DNA from 4 places in the Geobacillus uzenensis genome. Region 4 is predicted to be linked to each of the others. Evidence: predicted binding sites of a transcription regulator. Region 4 holds the regulator's gene; each other region holds the start of a gene.

Region 1 (4,566 bases), on a different contig from region 4:
CAGGTGATCCAAGCGGAATTTGAGGATGTCTTTATGATGTATTTGCCGCGCATTTGCGAACATTGCCTCAATCCGTCATGCGTATCGAGCTGCCCGTCGGGCGCCATGTACAAACGCGACGAGGACGGCATCGTCCTCGTCGACCAAAACGCCTGCCGCGCTTGGCGGTATTGCGTCACGAGCTGCCCGTACAAAAAAGTATATTTCAACTGGCAAACGAACAAAGCGGAAAAATGTACGCTCTGTTTCCCGCGCATCGAAGCCGGCCTGCCGACCATTTGCTCGGAAACGTGCGTCGGCCGCATCCGCTACATCGGCGTCATGCTGTATGATGCGGATCAAGTAAAAGAAGCGGCGAGCGTCGCCGATGAGAAACAGCTGTACCATGCCCAACTGGATATTTTCCTTGACCCGAACGATCCGACTGTCATCGCTGAGGCGAAAAAAGCCGGCATCCCGGATGAATGGATTGCCGCGGCGCAGCGCTCGCCGATTTACAAAATGATCGTCGACTGGAAAATCGCTTTGCCGCTGCATCCGGAATACCGGACGCTGCCAATGGTATGGTACATTCCGCCGCTGAGCCCGATCATGAATACGATCGAAGGAAAAGGAAGCCAAGCGAGCGCCGATGACATCTTCCCGGCCATTGATGAAATGCGCATTCCGATCGAATATTTGGCGAATTTGCTGACGGCGGGCGATACGGCGCACATCCGCACGACATTGAAAAAAATGGCGGCGATGCGTTCGTATATGCGGGCGAAACAAACGAACAAACAGCCGGACATCCGCCTCATTGAGTCGCTCGGCTTAAGCCGTGAAGACATTGAAGAGATGTACCGTTTGCTCGCGATTGCCAAATACGAAGACCGCTTCGTCATTCCGGCATCGCATCGCGAGGAAGTCGCTGACCTCTACGCCGAACAAGGCAGCTGCGGGCTTGCATTTGCCGGCGGTCCAGGCGCCTGCGGCACGCTTTCATGAGGGCGGGGCCATGCCCCCCTTCCCCTTACACAACAAAAATGGAGGATGCACGATGAACAGCGAACAACGGCAAATTGTCTTTTTATGTGTGTCCTATCTGTTGTCCTATCCGGACGAACAGTGGGCTGAATCGCTTCCCGACTGCCTCGAGGCCATCCGTTCGCTCGAGGATGAAACCGTCCGTACGCCGCTTTTGGCAGTGGCCGAACAGCTTGCGGCCACCTCGGCTCGAGAGCGGATGGAGCAATATGTCGAAACATTTGATTTCGGCAAAAAAACGAATTTGTATCTTACGTATATGACAAACGGTGAACAACGCGAGCGCGGAATCGAGCTCGTCGCCTTAAAAGCGCGCTACGAGGCGGCCGGATTCGCCGTCTCCGACCGCGAGCTGCCCGACTACTTGCCGCTCATGCTCGAATTTCTCGCCTATGCGGAGGAGCCTCATGCCATTTCCTTGCTCGCCGATTATGCCGGCCATATCCGCGAAATCGGCGAGCGGTTGGCAGCCGCCGGCAGCCCGTACGTACAGCTATTTGAAACGCTCGACGTTACCTTTATCCAACTCGGCGTCACGCCGATCCCGAAAGGAAGTGCAACGGCATGGTTAGCCAATTTCTCTGGGTGATCGTTCCTTATTTGTCGCTTGTGCTCTTTATCGCCGGCCATGTTTGGCGCTACCAGCGCGATCAGTTCGGCTGGACATCCAAATCAAGCGAACTGCTCGAAAAACGGCAATTGCGCCTTGGAAGCCTTCTCTTCCACTGGGGCATTTTGTTCGTCTTCGTCGGCCACGTGATGGGCATTCTCATTCCGGAACCGTTTTACACGGCGTTAGGCGTTACGGAGGAGATGTACCACGTCATCGCCTTGGCGGGCGGCATTCCGGCTGGTTTGGCGGCCTTCGTTGGTTTAGTGATCCTGTTCCGCCGCCGCCTCACGGTAAAGCGCGTGCGGGCGACAAGCAGCACCGGCGATTGGGTTGCTCTTGGATTTTTGCTCGCTGTCATCGCCAGCGGGCTGTCATCAACGTTTCTGAACATCGATTCGCACGGGTTTGATTACCGGACGACGATCGGCCCGTGGTTTCGCGGCCTTCTTACATTCCGTCCGAACCCAGCTTATATGGAAACGGTGCCGCTTTGGTTTCAAATTCATATTCTCGCTGCATTCGGTTTGTTCGCTGTCTGGCCGTTCACCCGCCTCGTTCACGTGTTCAGCTTTCCGCTCCGCTACTTGCAGCGCAGCTACGTCGTCTATCGGAAGCGAATGCCAAAACAAGCAGAGCCGTTCAACCGCGCCAAATAAGCGAGCGGCGTGCGTCACATCAGGAACCCTAAACTGAACAGGCGGGGGCAAACCGATTGCCTAACAGCCGGCCTGTCAACTTTAACGGCGGCGGAAACGAAACAACGTGCGCTTCCGCATATCCTAACGATCATGCATAACAACCTGCCAATAAATGAACCAATAATAAAAAACAGGATGCCCGTCGTTTGGGGCATCCTGTTTTCCATTTGTTACTTAGTTAATGCGCGCAAACAGCTCTTCTTTCTCCGCATCGGACAACAGCCGCTCGGCCATCGGGAAGAGCACGTTCTCCTCTTTCATGAAGTGCTCATCCAAAATGTGATGCGCCTCGATGACCGCGCCGGCAAGCATCAACGCCTGTCTGCTGTCGATGTTCTCCGGCAGCTGGGCGGTCTTTTCTAAAAACATGGAAAGGCGCGCTTTCGCCTGTTCGTGTTCGTATTCCATGACGGCAATAGGGCCGGTCGTCCGCCCGATGTACCGAGCCATCATCGGGAACAATACGCCTTCTTCCCGCTCCGAATGCGGATCTAGAGCGGCGACGAACGATTCAACTTTTTCTCTCAAATCAGCGAGCGGCTCGCGCCAGTTGCGGTCATCTGTCCCTTGGCCGATCGCTTCCGCTGTGGCAAGCAGCTGCTCCATTTGGACGCGCAGCGGGCCGTGTTCTTGTTTTAATTGCGCCAGTCCGGCGCATAGTTTCACCCCTTCAGGGCCGCCCATATGGCAAAATGAATGCATCATCGATTCCTCCTTTTTATGATCCGTCCGTTGTTTCCATTATACTGTGTGCAGCATCTCCATCGTTGTGAGTCATATCACACCGCCGACAGGGAAGCGCAAAAAAAAACAGCACGCGCGCGGCGTGCTGCAGTAATCCTTTTATAGATACGGATGTTCATGCTTCGCTTTTAAGATCGTCCATCTTCGTTCGACTTCCTCCTCCAACTCGCGCAACAAATCTTCGTTTTCTTTTCGGAGCAAATGTTTCGTTTTTCCCATATATTTCAGCCATTCCCTCAACGGGACGCGGCGTCCTTTCGCCTCCGGGTCGTACGTGATCGTCGTTTTCCCCCGTTCGACTTCGTACAGCGGGAAAAAGCACGAATTCACCGCCGCCTGCAAAATGGTTTCCCCGTACCGTTCTTCTGACTTCCAGTTAAGCGGACAAGTAATGAGCAGCTTGCCGTACACCGTTCCTTCATGCTGTGCATACCATTGCGCTTTCGCTGCTTTTTTCACCAAATCTTGCGGAAACGCTTCCGTTCCGGTGAAGACGTACGGGATGTTCGTCGCTGCCATGATTTGCGGCGTATCTTTATGATGGAACGATTTTCCGCGCTGTCCTTTCCCGACCCCGGTCGTCGTGGTCATATGTCCCATTGGGGTCGAGTACGACATTTGCGCCCCGGTGTTCATATAGCCTTCATTGTCGTATTCAATGATGATCAGCTTATGGTTGCGCAGCGCCGCCCCGATAGCCGACCCCATGCCGATGTCCATCCCGCCGTCGCCGGTGACCATGACAAACGTGACATCATCCGAGACGTCAAGCTCGCCGCGCCGCTTCAGTTCAAAGAACGCTTCGACCATGCCGGAGAGCGTGGCCGCCCCGTTTTGGAACAAATTGTGCACCATCGTTTGTTTATGCGAGCTGTACGGATACGCGGCGGAAACGACATACGCGCACCCGGTTTGGAACAAGACGACGATATCGCCTTCAATTCCTTTGAAAAACAGCTCGAGCCCCGGGAAAATACCGCATCCCGGGCATGCCCCGTGCCCTGGGGCGAGCCGCTTCGGCTTGGCCGTCAACGCCCGCAGCGGCGGGATTTTAACGTTTAGCCGTTTCGTTTTGTCGTCGACCGTCACGTGGATGAGCCCGCTGCGAAACGCATCGCCATGAAGCGGTTCAAGCAGCCGTTTCGGTTGCCGTTCAAGACGTCCGGGGACGTGGCCGAAATAATCAAACGTTTTTTCCGCTTTTCCTTTTTCCATCGCATCAATGGCCATCCGGAACAACGCTTCGGCATCTTCGGCGTAAAAATCTTTGCCGCCAAGGCCGTAAACGCGGCTTAATACGATCGTTTGATTGTTTTGGTCTTCCTGCAGCGCCGCTTTCACTTCATGCGTCATGTTCGCCCCGTGCGCCCCGTACGAATCGGCCCGCTCGCCGATCAACAGCGCTTTCACATGTTTCAGCGCCTGGCGGATCTCCTCGGCCGGAAACGGACGAATGATGTTCGGGCTGATGACGCCCGCCTTCAC
Region 2 (4,566 bases), on a different contig from region 4:
TTTGGCATGTCGCTTTCGTTGATCAATCCTTTTTTCAATCCCCAGCCGTCACCATTGGTGAAAACGTCGCGGTAATAGTCACGCACTTTTTCCAACCCGTAGACTTGCGCATCTGTTAGGACAAGCACATCGGTTACCGGGTTGTAACGGTTTTTCCGCATCTCTTTCATCACTTGTTCACGGATGATCGACTTCTCATCGTCCGTTAAATCGGCAAACGGTTTGTTATACCGCTCTTTCGCTTTGTAATCTTGCATGCCTTCCGTGTACACTTTCAGCGCTTCCGCCGTATAGTCCGGCCCCATATACGATCCATGGCCAAGCACCGTGCCATAATCCATCAATCCGTATTTTTGGAAGACAGCTTGCCCGCCGACGATCGTTTCTTTCGTCATCAACACTTGGCCGCTTTCACTGCGCACTTCTTTCGGCCTTGGCGCCATTTCTTTGAAAATCCAATACCCGCCGACGAGCAGGACGGTAAAGCTAATTAAAATAGTGAAAATGAGAATCGATTTAAGAAAACTGTTGGTCGTTTGCCGCCCAGGCCGGATGTTGGGACGGACCGTTCGGTTCACTTCCATGTGAGGCAACCTCCTTCTCGTTTGTTCGACCCCATTGTAGCGCGCTGATCGTTTGGCGGTTTGTGAGCCGAGACAAATGTCAACTATGATTTATATCACAGCTTCAACGTGTGAGAATTTATACAATGAAGGCAGAAAGGGCCAAACGGCGCGGATTTTCGAAAACCGTCGCCGTCTGTTCCAACAAACAGCTGTCACATATTTGTCACATTTCCTCAGCTGTCACATGTTTGTCACCTTGTTAAAGGAGAGAACGCCATGGCGAACCATTGGATGAAAGACCGCTTAAAAGCTGTTCCGTTGTTTCGTGAACTGTCCGATTACGAGCTTGATTCGCTGGTTGCCATTTCCCACGTGCGCGTTTACAAGCCGCGGACGTTTGTCTTTATGCAAGGCGACCCGCTCGAGCGAGTCTATTTCATTCATTCCGGCACGGTAAAAATTTATAAAACGGACTTCAGCGGGAAAGAACAAATCGTTTCGATTTTGCAGACGGGAGAAATGTTTCCGCATGCCGGCTTTTTCTTAAAAGGCACCTATCCGGCCCACGCCGAAGTGGTCGAGGAAGCGACATTGATCGCCATTCCGATCCATGATTTCGAACAAGTGCTGATGGCCAGCCCTGAGCTGTGCATGAAACTGTTTCGCGTCATGGGCGAAAAAATCGTTGACTTGCAAAATCGGCTCGAAGCGCAAGTGCTCCATAATACGTACGAACAAATCGTGCTGCTTTTGCTGCGGCTGACGCGGACGAATGCCGTCAAACAAGGGAAATGGCACCGTCTCACCGCCCATGTGACAAACCGTGAGCTGGCCAATATGATCGGCACCGCCCGCGAAACGGTCAGCCGGACGTTGAGCCAGCTGAAACGGAAAGGGCTGATTGACGTCGACGAACACGGCTTTTATTTGATTGACCGCGAAGGGCTCGAACAAGAAATCTTTTTCTAACTCCTTTTTCCCCATCGTCCGGCACCGGTCGGGATGCGCAATGGAGCTGATGGGGTTTCCTTTCAAACATTTCGGCAAGCCCATCTTTCTGGAACATGCTATTCCGCCCTTTCAAACGAAAACGAAACCTTTTTTCCAAAGTGGAATATGTCATGTTTCGGCCGAAAGATGTGAGCTATATCACAACATTCCACAGTGAAAATGATTATCATGATAGTCAAAAAGGAGGGAAAGCGCATGGGTGTGACGATTGAACTCGATGTACGCGAAGATTTGCGGCAAAAGCGGGAACCGTTTGAAAAAATTATGAACGCCATCAAGCCGCTGCAGCCGGGCGATACGTTCATTTTACACGCCCCGTTCAAGCCGCTGCCGTTGTTTCCGATTATGAAAGCGAAAGGATTTACGTACGAGGCCGAACAAATCGAGAAAAAACATTGGAGAGTAACGTTTGTCAAACAGGGGGGATGACCGATGATCCTCGATAACCGCGGACTCGAGCCGCCGCAGCCGATGATGCGGACGCTCGCTGCCCTCGCTAAGCTGAACCCTGGGGAGACGCTGACGATCATTAACGATCGCCGACCGATGTTTTTGTACGAACAGCTTGACGAGCTTGGCTACCGGCACGAGACGGTCGCACGTGAAGACGGCAGTTTTGAAATCCGCATTACGAAAGGATGAGCAACGTGTTTCCTACTCGCACGGGGACGGAAACAGACGTCCGTCTTCCGTTCTCGTTTATCATGTTCGCCGTGTTGGCGTTCGCCGCGTCGCAGCTTATGTTGCTTGGAGCGATTCCCTCACTTAGCAGCGGCGCGTTCCGGCTGCCGTTCGTGTGGGCGGCGGCCCACCTGGCGTTGCTTGGCTTTGCATTGATGACGGCCATGGGGGCGATGTACCAGCTCGTTCCGGTCGCCTTTTTGACACCGATTTGGAGCGAGCGGCTCGGTTTTTGGCAGTTTGCCGTGACCGCCGTCGGCATTGTCGCATTTGCCGTAAGTCTAGCGGCGGCGCCAAACCGGGCGTTTCTCCCCGGCTTGCTTCTGCTTTTTGGCATCATCCTATTCGTCTGGCAAATGGCGATGACGTTAAGAAAACAAGAAACGAAAACCGTCATGACGCTGTTTGTCGCCACATCGCTGTTGTTTTTATTGCTGACGGCAGCTGCCGGGGGGCTCTTGGCGTTTCACTTTTTCGCCGCCAAAGGCGCTAACAACCATGAAGTGGTGTTCGGCTTGCATGTGCTGTTTGGGCTGTGCGGCTGGTTCACACTGCTCATCATAGGCTTTTCGTACAAAATGGTGCCGATGTTCTCGCTCGCCCACGGCTTTTCGCTGCGGCCGGCGCGTTACGTCTATGCGCTGTACATCAGCGGGATTGCTGTGGCGTTCGCCAGCTTATTCTTGCGAAGCCACGCATGGCTTGCAGCCGGTGCAGCCTTGCTCATGGGCGGATTCGCCGTTTTCGCCTGGCATATCCGCGCCATTTTGCAAAAGCGGATGAAAAAAACGCTTGACCGCCCGTTCCAATTTTCCTTGGCGGCGGTGGCCATCGGCCTTGCGCTGCACGTTGCCGCCTTTGCCGCCATCGTTGTCGGCAGTGGACGGTGGCTTGGCATCATTGTTTATCTATTCATTGTTGGCTGGATTCTGTTTAGCATCATCGGCTATTTGTTTAAAATCGTGCCGTTTTTATGGTGGACGCACCGCTACAGCGAAAAAGTCGGCCAACAACACGTGCCGACGTTAAAGCAAATGATGAACGAGCGGGCCGTCGCCGTTCAATGCCGCCTATGGCTCGCCGCCCTGACGCTGGCGGCGGTCTCCCTTGCGACCGCGAGCGTGCCGCTGTTGGCCGTCGCTCAAACACTGCTGGCTGGATTAAGCATCGCCTTTGCCGGCACGATGTTAGCAGTTTTCCGAAAATAAGCGAATGAGGAGGAAAAAAACGATGGATGTCCGCGAACTTGCCCTGCAACAGCTGAAAACAGTCATAGATCCGGAGCTTGGCATTAACGTTGTCGATTTAGGATTGATTTATGACTTAAAAATCGAGGATGGGCATATCAATGTCCTGATGACGCTCACGACCCCGGGCTGCCCGCTTCACGACTCGATCGCCGGCGGCGTCAAACGGGTGCTTGAACAAATCGACGGCGTCCGCGACGTGCGCGTCCAAGTGACATGGAATCCGCCATGGACGCCGGAGCGGATGAGCGAAGACGCGCTCCGGCAGCTTGGGCATTTTTCCTGAAACGGGCCGCTGTTCATCCCCTTTTCGCCGTCCGCCCGCGTTGGGCGGACGGTTGTTTCATTGTCCTGCAACTGCTGAACACTCCCCACCCTTTATTTTTGTATCATATAGAAAAAACAAGAACCATCGCTTGGCTATTTAAAGGAAAAACGAATCGAGGCCGCGAATCATATACCAAGAGGTGAGAGCGATGTTTGCTAAAATCGACGAGCTGAAACAACGGTTGGATGCGTTGCGCCCTTTGCCTCCAGGGTTGGTGAAAAACTTGCGGGAATCATTTCGGATCGAATGGACGTACCATTCGAACGCCATCGAAGGCAATACGTTAACCTTGCTGGAAACAAAGCTAGTCATAGAAGAAGGGATTACCATTGGCGGGAAACGGCTTAAGGAACATTTGGAAGCTATTAACCATGCGGAGGCGATTGACTTTATTGAAGAGTTAGTCGCAAACAAAGAACATTTGACTGAGCACGTGTTGAAACAGGTCCATTATTTAGTCTTAAAGAGCATTGACAATGAAAATGCCGGGAAATATCGAACATACAATGTGCGCATTTCCGGCAGCTCGTACACCCCCCCTCACTTTTTGCATATACAAGATGAAATGAATCAATTGTTTTCTTGGTATGAAACGAATCAATATGCTCTTCATCCAATCGAACTGGCGGCTCGTTTCCATTTTCAGCTCGTATCCATTCATCCATTTGCTGACGGAAATGGACGAACTGCCCGCTTAATGATGAATTTCATTTTAATGCAGCATGGCTATCCG
Region 3 (4,566 bases), on a different contig from region 4:
CTTAATTGTTGGAACAGCGCTTTTTTTGCTTAGTTTTATCGCAAGCGCTTACAACAAGGACTTTTTCTTAACGATCGTCAGCCTCGGAATCATCGGGGCCTCGATGGTGATGTTTGGCTTTGGTTTGTTTATGGGATTGCTGATGGAAACGTATCGCTGCAATTCAACCGAAAACGTATAGTATAGGCAGGAAAAGAAAAAGCACCGGTGTTCAATCCGGTGTTTTTCGTTTTTGTCGGGTGTGCCAATAGAAGAGGGCAAAGCCGAAAACGATGAGAAACACAGGAAATAACAGTGGACGGTAGGCATCGATGTACTGCTTGACGGCCGTCCAGCGGCTCTCAAAGTAGGCACCGATCGTCAAAAAGACAGCGACCCACACCATCGCTCCACTGTAGGCGAACAAGGCAAACTTTCTCCACTGGTAGGCGTTCATGCCGGCCCAAAAGGCGGCGAGATGCCGAACGCCTGGGATGAAATAGCAAATGAATAATACCGCCGGGCCGAACTTCGAGAATAGCGCTTTCGTTTGCTCGAGCCGTTTTTCTGTCAGATGAAGCTTCGGGCCGAATTTATGCAAAAACGGCAAGCCGAGCGTAAACCCAAGAATATAGCTAAGCGAAATGCCGATGGCTGCCCCGAATGAGCAGGAAAAAAAGGTGAGCGGATACGAAAATGCACCGGTCGAGACGCGGTAGCCGGCATATGTCAACAGCAGCTCGTCGGGGATCGGCAGTCCAACAATGCCGAGCATAAGCGCGATCATAATACCGATATAACCAAAGTGATCGATGAGATAGTGCAAATAATGTTGCAAATCATCACCACGCTTTGTTGCGATTTCTTTTGTATGACCATTATAATCCAACGGTCAGCAAATGAAAATGAGGCGCTGCATGTTCATGCCAAACGATTGCACGTATCAAAACGCCGTTTCCCTCATACATTGTGATAAGGGGAAAGGGAGGGAAATTGGGATGCGGCAGGACGAGCTGAAAGAGCTGGAACGGGCGATTGCTGAGATTACGGAAATTGCTGAAGGATTTGGGTTGGATTTTTACCCGATGCGCTATGAAATTTGCCCGGCGGACATTATTTACACGTTTGGCGCCTACGGAATGCCGACGCGTTTTTCCCATTGGAGTTTTGGTAAGCAGTTTTACAAAATGAAGCTGCATTACGACTTAGGATTAAGCAAAATTTACGAACTCGTCATCAATTCGAATCCTTGTTATGCCTTTTTGCTTGACACGAACACGCTCATTCAAAATAAGTTGATCGTCGCCCACGTGTTGGCGCATAGCGACTTTTTCAAAAACAACGTCCGCTTTAGCAACACGAAGCGCGATATGGTCGAAAGCATGGCGGCGACGGCTGAGCGCATTAAACATTATGAACATCAATACGGAAAACTGGAAGTGGAAAAATTTTTAGATGCTGTCTTGGCCATTCAAGAGCATATCGACCCCTCGCTGTTGCGGCCGAAGCTGTCGTGGACATGGGAAGATACGGAGGTGTATGAGGAAGAAGAATCGGCAAAAACACCGTCGCCATATGATGACCTCTGGTCGCTTGATGAGCGGAACAAGCCAAAAACACCGCCGCGGAAAAAACGACGCAAGTTTCCGCCGCAGCCGGAAAAAGATGTGCTGTTGTTCATTGAAGAATACAGCCGTGAACTCGAAGATTGGCAGCGTGACATTTTGACGATGATGCGCGAAGAAATGCTCTATTTTTGGCCGCAGCTCGAGACGAAAATCATGAACGAAGGATGGGCGACGTATTGGCATCAGCGCATTTTGCGCGAGATGGATTTGACGAGCGATGAAGCGATCGAGTTTGCCAAGCTGAACGCCAACGTTGTGCAGCCATCGCGCACTGGCATCAATCCGTACTATTTAGGGTTGAAAATTTTTGAAGACATCGAAGAGCGGTGGAACAACCCGACGGAAGAGATGAGAAAATATGGAATTAAACCAGGATCAGGACGGGCAAAACTGTTCGAAGTGCGTGAGTTGGAGTCCGACATTTCGTTTTTGCGCAACTATTTGACGAAAGAGCTGATTATGCGTGAAGATATGTATTTATTTCAAAAGCAAGGGAAAGATTACAAAATTGTTGACAAACATTGGGAGCATATCCGCGATCAGCTCGTCAGCATGCGGGTTAACGGCGGATTCCCGTACATTACGGTGAATGACGGCGACTATATGCGCAACGGGGAGTTGTATTTAAAGCATTGGTACGAGGGAATTGAATTGGATCTGAAATATTTAGAAAAAGTGTTGCCATATATTTATCAGTTGTGGGGACGACCCGTCCATATGGAGACGGTCGTCGAGGAAAAGCCGATGTTGTTTACGTATGATGGGAAGACGGTGCATCGGAAATATTTATAACATTAGGGCAGGGATATCCTGCTTTTTTTGTTTGTCACAATGAATATGTGAAAAATGACACAAATTATTCGAAATCATGCCGGATAGCGTGCCCGATTTTATGAAATAATATAAAGTGGATAATTTGTGATGGCTGTCACAAATTCTTCATCACTGTTTGCTCATCCGGGGGGATGGATATGTGGAAGCGGCACGAAAAAACGCTTGTGTTCGTTAGCTTTGCTGTTGCGGCTGTTGTCTTGCTTTCCTTGATTGGCCGCTTGTTTTCATAAGGGGGGATGAATCGTGAACGGCTACGATCCGGTGCTGCTTAGCCGTATTTTGACGGGATTGACACTGACGGTCCATATCATTTATGCCACGATCGGCGTCGGGATTCCACTGATGATCGCTATTGCCCAATGGGTTGGGATTCGCAAACGTGATATGCATTATATTTTGCTCGCTCGCCGCTGGACGCGCGGTTTTGTCATCACCGTAGCGGTTGGCGTGGTGACAGGAACAGCGATCGGCTTGCAGCTGTCGCTTTTGTGGCCGAACTTTATGCAGCTGGCTGGCCAGGTGATCAGCTTGCCGCTGTTCATGGAGACGTTCGCCTTCTTTTTTGAAGCGATTTTCCTCGGTATTTATTTGTATACATGGGATCGGTTTGAAAATCAGAAAAAACATTTGCTTTTGCTTATCCCGGTGGCGATCGGCTCTTCGGCGTCGGCCATGTTCATTACAATGGTGAACGCGTTTATGAACACGCCGCAAGGCTTTGAACTGAAAAATGGCGAGCTCGTCAACATCGACCCGATCGCCGCGATGTTCAATCCGGCCATGCCGACGAAAGTCGCTCATGTGCTGGCAACGGCGTATATGACGTCAGCGTTCGTGCTCGCTTCGATCGCCGCTTGGCATTTATGGAAGGGAAACCGCCATGTGTATCACCGCAAGGCGCTTCATTTAACGATGAAAACAGCGTTGATTTTCTCAGTGGCGAGCGCGCTTGTCGGCGACTTGTCGGGTAAATTTTTGGCCCAATACCAGCCGGAAAAACTGGCGGCGGCCGAATGGCATTTTGAAACGGGCTCCCATGCACCGTTGATCCTGTTCGGCACGCTCGGAGAAGACGGGGAAGTGAAATATGCTTTAGAAATTCCATACGCCCTCAGTATTTTAGCCCATAACCATCCCGCTGCGGTTGTGACTGGATTAAATGATATTCCAGAAGATGAGCGTCCGCCGCTATACATTCATTACTTATTCAATGTGATGGTCACGATCGGGGTGTTTTTAATGGTTGTCGCAGCCGCGTATTGGCTCGGATCGATTTTCCGCTGGAAATGGACGGCGAAAAAGTGGTTTTTTGGACTCCTGGTGGCGGGAGGGCCGCTGGCGATGGTTGCGATTGAGGCGGGATGGTACTTAGCGGAAGTCGGGCGGCAGCCGTGGATTTTGCGCGGCTATATGAAAACGGCGGAAGGAGCGACATCGTCTGCGCATGTGGATACGATGCTTGTGTTGTTTTGCCTTTTGTATATGGTGTTAGTAATTGCAAGCGCAACAGTGCTCGTCCGTATGTTCCGCCGCAACCCGGTTGAACGGGAGCTGGCAGAGCGGGCTAATAACGGGGAGGTGGCGCCATGACGCTCGAAGTCATTGGCATCTCGGTGTTATGGCTGTTTTTGTTCGGGTACATTATCGTTGCTTCGATTGATTTCGGGGCTGGGTTTTTCAGCGCCTATAGCCATTGGGCAAACAAACAGCATATTTTGCACCGCATCATTCAGCGCTATCTTTCCCCTGTATGGGAAGTGACGAACGTCTTTCTTGTCTTTTTCTTTGTCGGCATTGTCGGCTTTTTTCCGAAAACGGCGTATTATTATGGTTCTATTTTGCTTGTCCCGGCGAGCATCTCGATCATTTTGTTAGCTATTCGCGGCTCGTACTACGCGTTTCATACGTATGGGGGGACGGAACGGAACTGGTATTTAATCGCTTATGGATTGACGGGGTTGTTTATTCCGGCCTCGCTGTCCATTGTGTTGACGATTTCCGAAGGCGGGTTTGTAGAGGCAGGCGCCTCAGGCGTTGCGCTTGATTATGGGAAGCTGTTTGCAAGCCCGTTGTCATGGAGCATTGTGCTGTTAAGTGTGACGAGCGTTCTTTACATTTCTGCCGT
Region 4 (4,566 bases):
CGCTGCTCCAAATAACGGCTGTAGTTGCCGGTATACCGCTTGAGCTTCGTGTTGGACAGCTCGTATACTTCGGTGACGACTTTATCTAAAAAATAGCGGTCATGGGAAACGAGCAAGACAGCGCCGGGATATGCCTGCAAATATTGCTCCAGCCAAGAGAGCGTTTCAAGGTCCAAATGGTTGGTCGGCTCGTCCAAAATCAACAAATCCGGCTTGGACAATAGAAGTTTTCCGAGGGCCAGACGCGTCCGCTGCCCGCCGCTTAACGAAGAGACGGGCATTGTTTTATAATCGTATGAGGAAAACTGCAGCCCGTGCAAGACGGAACGGATGTCGGCTTCGTATTGATAGCCGCCCTGTTCTTTATACTGTTCTTGCAGTTCGTCATACGCTTTGAGCGTTTTTTCATAGCGGGCGGGGTCAGCGAGCACATCCGGGTCGCCAAGCTGGGAGCCGAGTTCGGACAGCTGCTTTTCGATGGCGCGAAGCGGTGCGAACACCTCAAGCATCTCGTCCCAAATGGAGCGTGATGAGTCAAGCGTGCTGTTTTGCGCCAAATAGCCCATTTTGATATGGCTCGGCTTGATGATTTCGCCGCTGTCGTAAGAAAGTTCTCCGGCGATGATTTTTAACAATGTCGATTTTCCTGCGCCGTTGCGGCCGACGAGGGCAACTCGGTCGCGGGACTGTATTTCTAGTTTTATATTCGATAAAATAAGGTCAGCGCCAAAATATTTCGTGAGCTGGTGCACTTGCAAAATGATCATGTCGTTTCACCTCTCGGAATAGTTTAACGTATGTCGCCAAAACGGTCAAAGACAGATGATGAAAAATCGTGTATAGTGTATAAGTGGAGGAGATTATCTTGTCGTCGTTTACTCATTTCAATGAACAAGGACGCGCGAAAATGGTCGATATTACGAACAAGGAAGATACGGTACGAGTGGCAGTGGCAAAAACGAGTGTCACCGTCAGCGAAGAAATTTATAAAAAAATGACGAATCACGCCATCGAGAAAGGGGACGTGTTGGCTGTAGCCCAAGTGGCCGGGGTGATGGCGGCAAAAAAAACGGCTGATCTGATTCCGATGTGCCATCCGCTTATGTTAAAAAGCGTTGATATCGCATTTTCTTGGGAAAACGAAGCGGATGTATATAAACTTGTCATCACCGCAACAGTGAAAACGAAAGGGAGCACAGGGGTGGAAATGGAAGCGCTGACGGCCACCTCGGTATGCGCGTTGACGGTGTATGACATGTGCAAAGCACTCGATAAAGGGATGATCATCGGTCCGACGTATTTGGTCGAGAAAACGGGCGGGAAGTCCGGCCATTATCGACGGAAAACCGATTAGCTGGGGGATGAAACTATGAGCAACGAACAACCGAAAATTCCGCAGGCAACCGCGAAACGGCTGCCGCTGTACTACCGGTTTTTAAAGAACTTGCATGCGTCGGGAAAACAGCGTGTATCCTCAGCCGAACTGAGCGAAGCGGTCAAAGTCGACCCGGCGACGATCCGCCGCGATTTCTCGTATTTTGGCGCGCTCGGCAAAAAAGGGTACGGGTATAACGTCAATTATTTATTGTCGTTTTTCCGCCAGACGCTTGAAGAGGATGAAGTGACGGAAGTCGCCTTGTTCGGTGTGGGAAATTTAGGAACCGCCTTTTTAAACTATAATTTTTCAAAAAACAACAATACAAAGATCGTGATGGCGTTTGATGTGGATGAGCGGAAAGTGGGAACGACGGTCGGCGGCGTGCCGGTTTATCATCTCGATGAACTCGAGAAGCGGCTTCGCGGTGATATTCCGGTCGCCATTTTAACCGTGCCGGCCGCCGCCGCTCAAGCGCTGACCGACCGCCTTGTCGCCCGGGGGATTAAAGGCATTTTAAACTTCACCCCCGCGCGGTTGAACGTGCCGAACCATATCCGCGTTCATCATATCGATTTGGCTATTGAATTGCAGTCGCTCGTCTATTTTCTGAAAAACTATCCATCGTCATCATAAAGGAGAGAGTAGAGCGTGAAATACATTTTGATTGTCCTTGTGATTTTGTTGCTGTTTGGAACGAAAAAATTGCCGGAGTTAGGGCGGTCGTTCGGCCAGTCACTGCGCGAGTTTAAGGACGCGACGAAAGGGCTGGCCGATGATGAGGAAAACAAAACTGACCGATGACAAGGCAGGATGGGGAAACGATGAACGACAAAGAAATGTCGGTGTATGAACATCTTGGCGAACTGCGGAAGCGGCTGATCATTGTGCTCCTCTTTTTTGCCGCGGCGCTCGTCGCCAGTTTCTTTTTTGTCGATGATGTCATTGTGTATTTACAGCAAACGGCCGAGGCGAAAGAGTTGACAATGAACGCCTTCCGCCTCACTGATCCGATTAAAGTATATTTTCAGTTTGCCTTCGTCATTGCCGCTGTGCTGTCTGCTCCGGTATTGCTGTACCAAGTTTGGGCGTTTGTCAGCCCGGGGTTGTATGAAAAAGAGCGGAGGGTGACGCTCAGCTACATTCCGGCATCGGTTTTCCTTTTTTTAGCCGGTGTAGGCTTTGCCTACTTTGTCTTGTTTCCGTTCGTCGTCCGGTTTATGAATGAGCTCGCCGATCGGCTCGGCATCCAACAAATGATCGGCATTAACGAATATTTTCAGTTTTTGCTTCAGCTTGTGCTGCCGTTTGGCATCGTGTTTCAGCTGCCGATCGCCGTTTTGTTTTTCACCCGCTTAGGGATCATTACGCCGCAGTTTCTCGTGCGCATCCGCAAATATGCGTATTTGGCGCTGCTGATTTTGGCGGCGGTCATTACACCGCCCGATATGCTCTCGCAGGTGATCGTCATGATTCCGCTCACGCTTTTATATGAAGGGAGCATTTGGGTCGCAAAAGTTGGCTACCGAAAAGCGCAATTAGCGGCGGAGCAGGAAAGCGGCGAGTAAGGACGCGGACAGCGGTGACAGAGCGGTTAGGACGGCAGCAAACAAAAAGGGGCTGACCCAAAACGCGAATGCGTTTTGGGATCAGCCCCCACTTTTTTGCCTCAAATATAGAAGAATCGCCCTTTTTTCTGGTAGAATAGAGTCACCAAAACCACTACCACCGAAAGAAGGGCGATTGTCCTTGGTGGCGTAAATGAGGGGGAGAACAGAGTCGGAATTTTGTTCCGTTTGGTAAAATATACAAAAACCAGAGAGGGCTGACTCCAAAAGTCCGCTTTTTGGCGGACTTTTGGGTCAGCCCCTTCATCGTTTCGGTGTGAACAACAAGCGAAAGGCGGTGCCAAAATCAAAAGCGGCGAGCGCCGCCAAGACGATCGTCGAGGCGTTCCAAATCGTTTCATGAGCGCTTTCGATCGCCAAATACGTAAACAAGACACCTAGGATGAAGTACGGCAGCGAAAACAGCCGAGGGTGGCGCATCATAGCCAAAACCTCCAGACCGCCAGCGGCAGCTCGGCTTGGCGCATCATGTTTTCCAACTCATCAGCCAGCAAGAGTTGAACGGTGACAACAAACGTATTCATGGCCACATGGGCGAAAATCGGCACGAAAATGCGGCCGGTTTTCGCATACAAAAAGGCGAATGTCAGCCCCATCGCCGTGTACAAAAGCAAATGCTCAAGCTCCATATGGACGACGGCAAAAAGAAGTGAGCTCACGAGCGCAGCTGGCCAAAAGTTGTATTTTTTATAAAGCGAACCGAAAATGATTTTGCGGAAAATGAGTTCTTCCAAAATTGGGCCGATCACGGAAGTGACGATGACTAAAAGCGGCGTCAGACGGATGATATTAATGATTTGCCTTGTGTTCTCCGAACCTGGTTCGATGCCAAGCAGACGCCATTCGATGTTAGCAGCGATGCTTTGGGCGGCAAGCGCCAAAACAACGCCAAAGATCGCCCACATCCATGACGAAGCGAGGGGCAATTGCCGCATCTCCCGTTCATCGCGGTCGCCGCGAAGCAGCCATAAAATGATGACAAAGGCTGCCAGAAAGCTGATGACCGCCCAATACCCGGAAGCGAGCTGCGCCGCCTCCAAGCGGGTTTCTGCCTCTTGGCCGACGCCGAGAGCACGAAGAAGCGGCACACCGATAAAGGCGGACAGCTGCATGGCGATATACGTGATCATGATATACCAGTAATGGCGTTTCAAATCTTCTTACCCCTTTATTCAAATATATCCGTATTGTAGCACATGTTTGGCGAAATGATAAGAAAAGCGCGCCGGCCGAGGTTGGCACGACCGCCGCAAAAAAATTGCCGAGCGTTGTTTATTGATTTTAGAAATGTGTAATAATGAAAACGGGTTTTGCGCCGGCCGACCTTGGGACTGACAGCTGTTCAGCCCATTTTATCCTTTCTTCTCGCATTAAAGAAAAACAGTTATTTTTTTGTATTTCCTACTTGCAAAACGGAGAGAAGTTCATTAATATTATAAGTGTGTTAGCACTCAATAATGATGAGTGCTAATAAGAACGGCGAAAACTATCGTTAAGGAGGTTGTTTCCCGTGTTGAAGCCATTAGGCGATCGCATTGTCATTGAAGTCGTAGAAACCGAAGA

What was found. Region 4 encodes Rex, which represses fermentation and respiration genes when NADH is low (regulators of the CRP and FNR family bind a similar motif). Its sites were predicted from a motif close to TTGTGAAATATTTCACAA; they were not measured.
Region 1: a site for Rex is predicted at 3,105-3,122, ahead of B9L21_RS07325 (hemerythrin domain-containing protein). Genes of this name have one in related genera too.
Region 2: a site for Rex is predicted at 1,704-1,721, ahead of B9L21_RS12120 (DUF2249 domain-containing protein). Genes of this name have one in related genera too.
Region 3: a site for Rex is predicted at 2,445-2,462, ahead of B9L21_RS13065 (cytochrome ubiquinol oxidase subunit I). Genes of this name have one in related genera too.

The regions. Positions count from the first base shown of each region.
Region 1 covers NZ_NEWL01000005.1:414,202-418,767, reverse strand. Annotated here, with positions in the region: gene narH (nitrate reductase subunit beta) at 1-987, shown strand, start outside; gene narJ (nitrate reductase molybdenum cofactor assembly chaperone) at 1,040-1,615, shown strand; gene narI (respiratory nitrate reductase subunit gamma) at 1,591-2,295, shown strand; gene B9L21_RS07325 (hemerythrin domain-containing protein) at 2,512-3,039, opposite strand; gene B9L21_RS07320 (thiamine pyrophosphate-dependent enzyme) at 3,181-4,566, opposite strand, start outside.
Region 2 covers NZ_NEWL01000007.1:58,199-62,764, forward strand. Annotated here, with positions in the region: gene B9L21_RS12110 (nitric-oxide reductase large subunit) at 1-584, opposite strand, end outside; gene B9L21_RS12115 (Crp/Fnr family transcriptional regulator) at 843-1,535, shown strand; gene B9L21_RS12120 (DUF2249 domain-containing protein) at 1,773-2,006, shown strand; gene B9L21_RS12125 (DUF2249 domain-containing protein) at 2,010-2,219, shown strand; gene B9L21_RS12130 (hypothetical protein) at 2,216-3,466, shown strand; gene B9L21_RS12135 (metal-sulfur cluster assembly factor) at 3,489-3,791, shown strand; gene B9L21_RS12140 (Fic family protein) at 3,982-4,566, shown strand, end outside.
Region 3 covers NZ_NEWL01000008.1:82,995-87,560, reverse strand. Annotated here, with positions in the region: gene B9L21_RS13080 (hypothetical protein) at 1-181, shown strand, start outside; gene B9L21_RS13075 (DedA family protein) at 212-817, opposite strand; gene B9L21_RS13070 (SpoVR family protein) at 978-2,399, shown strand; gene B9L21_RS13065 (cytochrome ubiquinol oxidase subunit I) at 2,685-4,031, shown strand; gene B9L21_RS13060 (cytochrome d ubiquinol oxidase subunit II) at 4,028-4,566, shown strand, end outside.
Region 4 covers NZ_NEWL01000009.1:242,007-246,572, reverse strand. Annotated here, with positions in the region: gene B9L21_RS14570 (ABC-F family ATP-binding cassette domain-containing protein) at 1-767, opposite strand, end outside; gene moaC (cyclic pyranopterin monophosphate synthase MoaC) at 866-1,354, shown strand; gene B9L21_RS14560 (redox-sensing transcriptional repressor Rex) at 1,370-2,011, shown strand; gene tatA (twin-arginine translocase TatA/TatE family subunit) at 2,027-2,179, shown strand; gene tatC (twin-arginine translocase subunit TatC) at 2,200-2,943, shown strand; gene B9L21_RS14545 (YdiK family protein) at 3,247-3,426, opposite strand; gene B9L21_RS14540 (CPBP family intramembrane glutamic endopeptidase) at 3,423-4,157, opposite strand; gene groES (co-chaperone GroES) at 4,514-4,566, shown strand, end outside.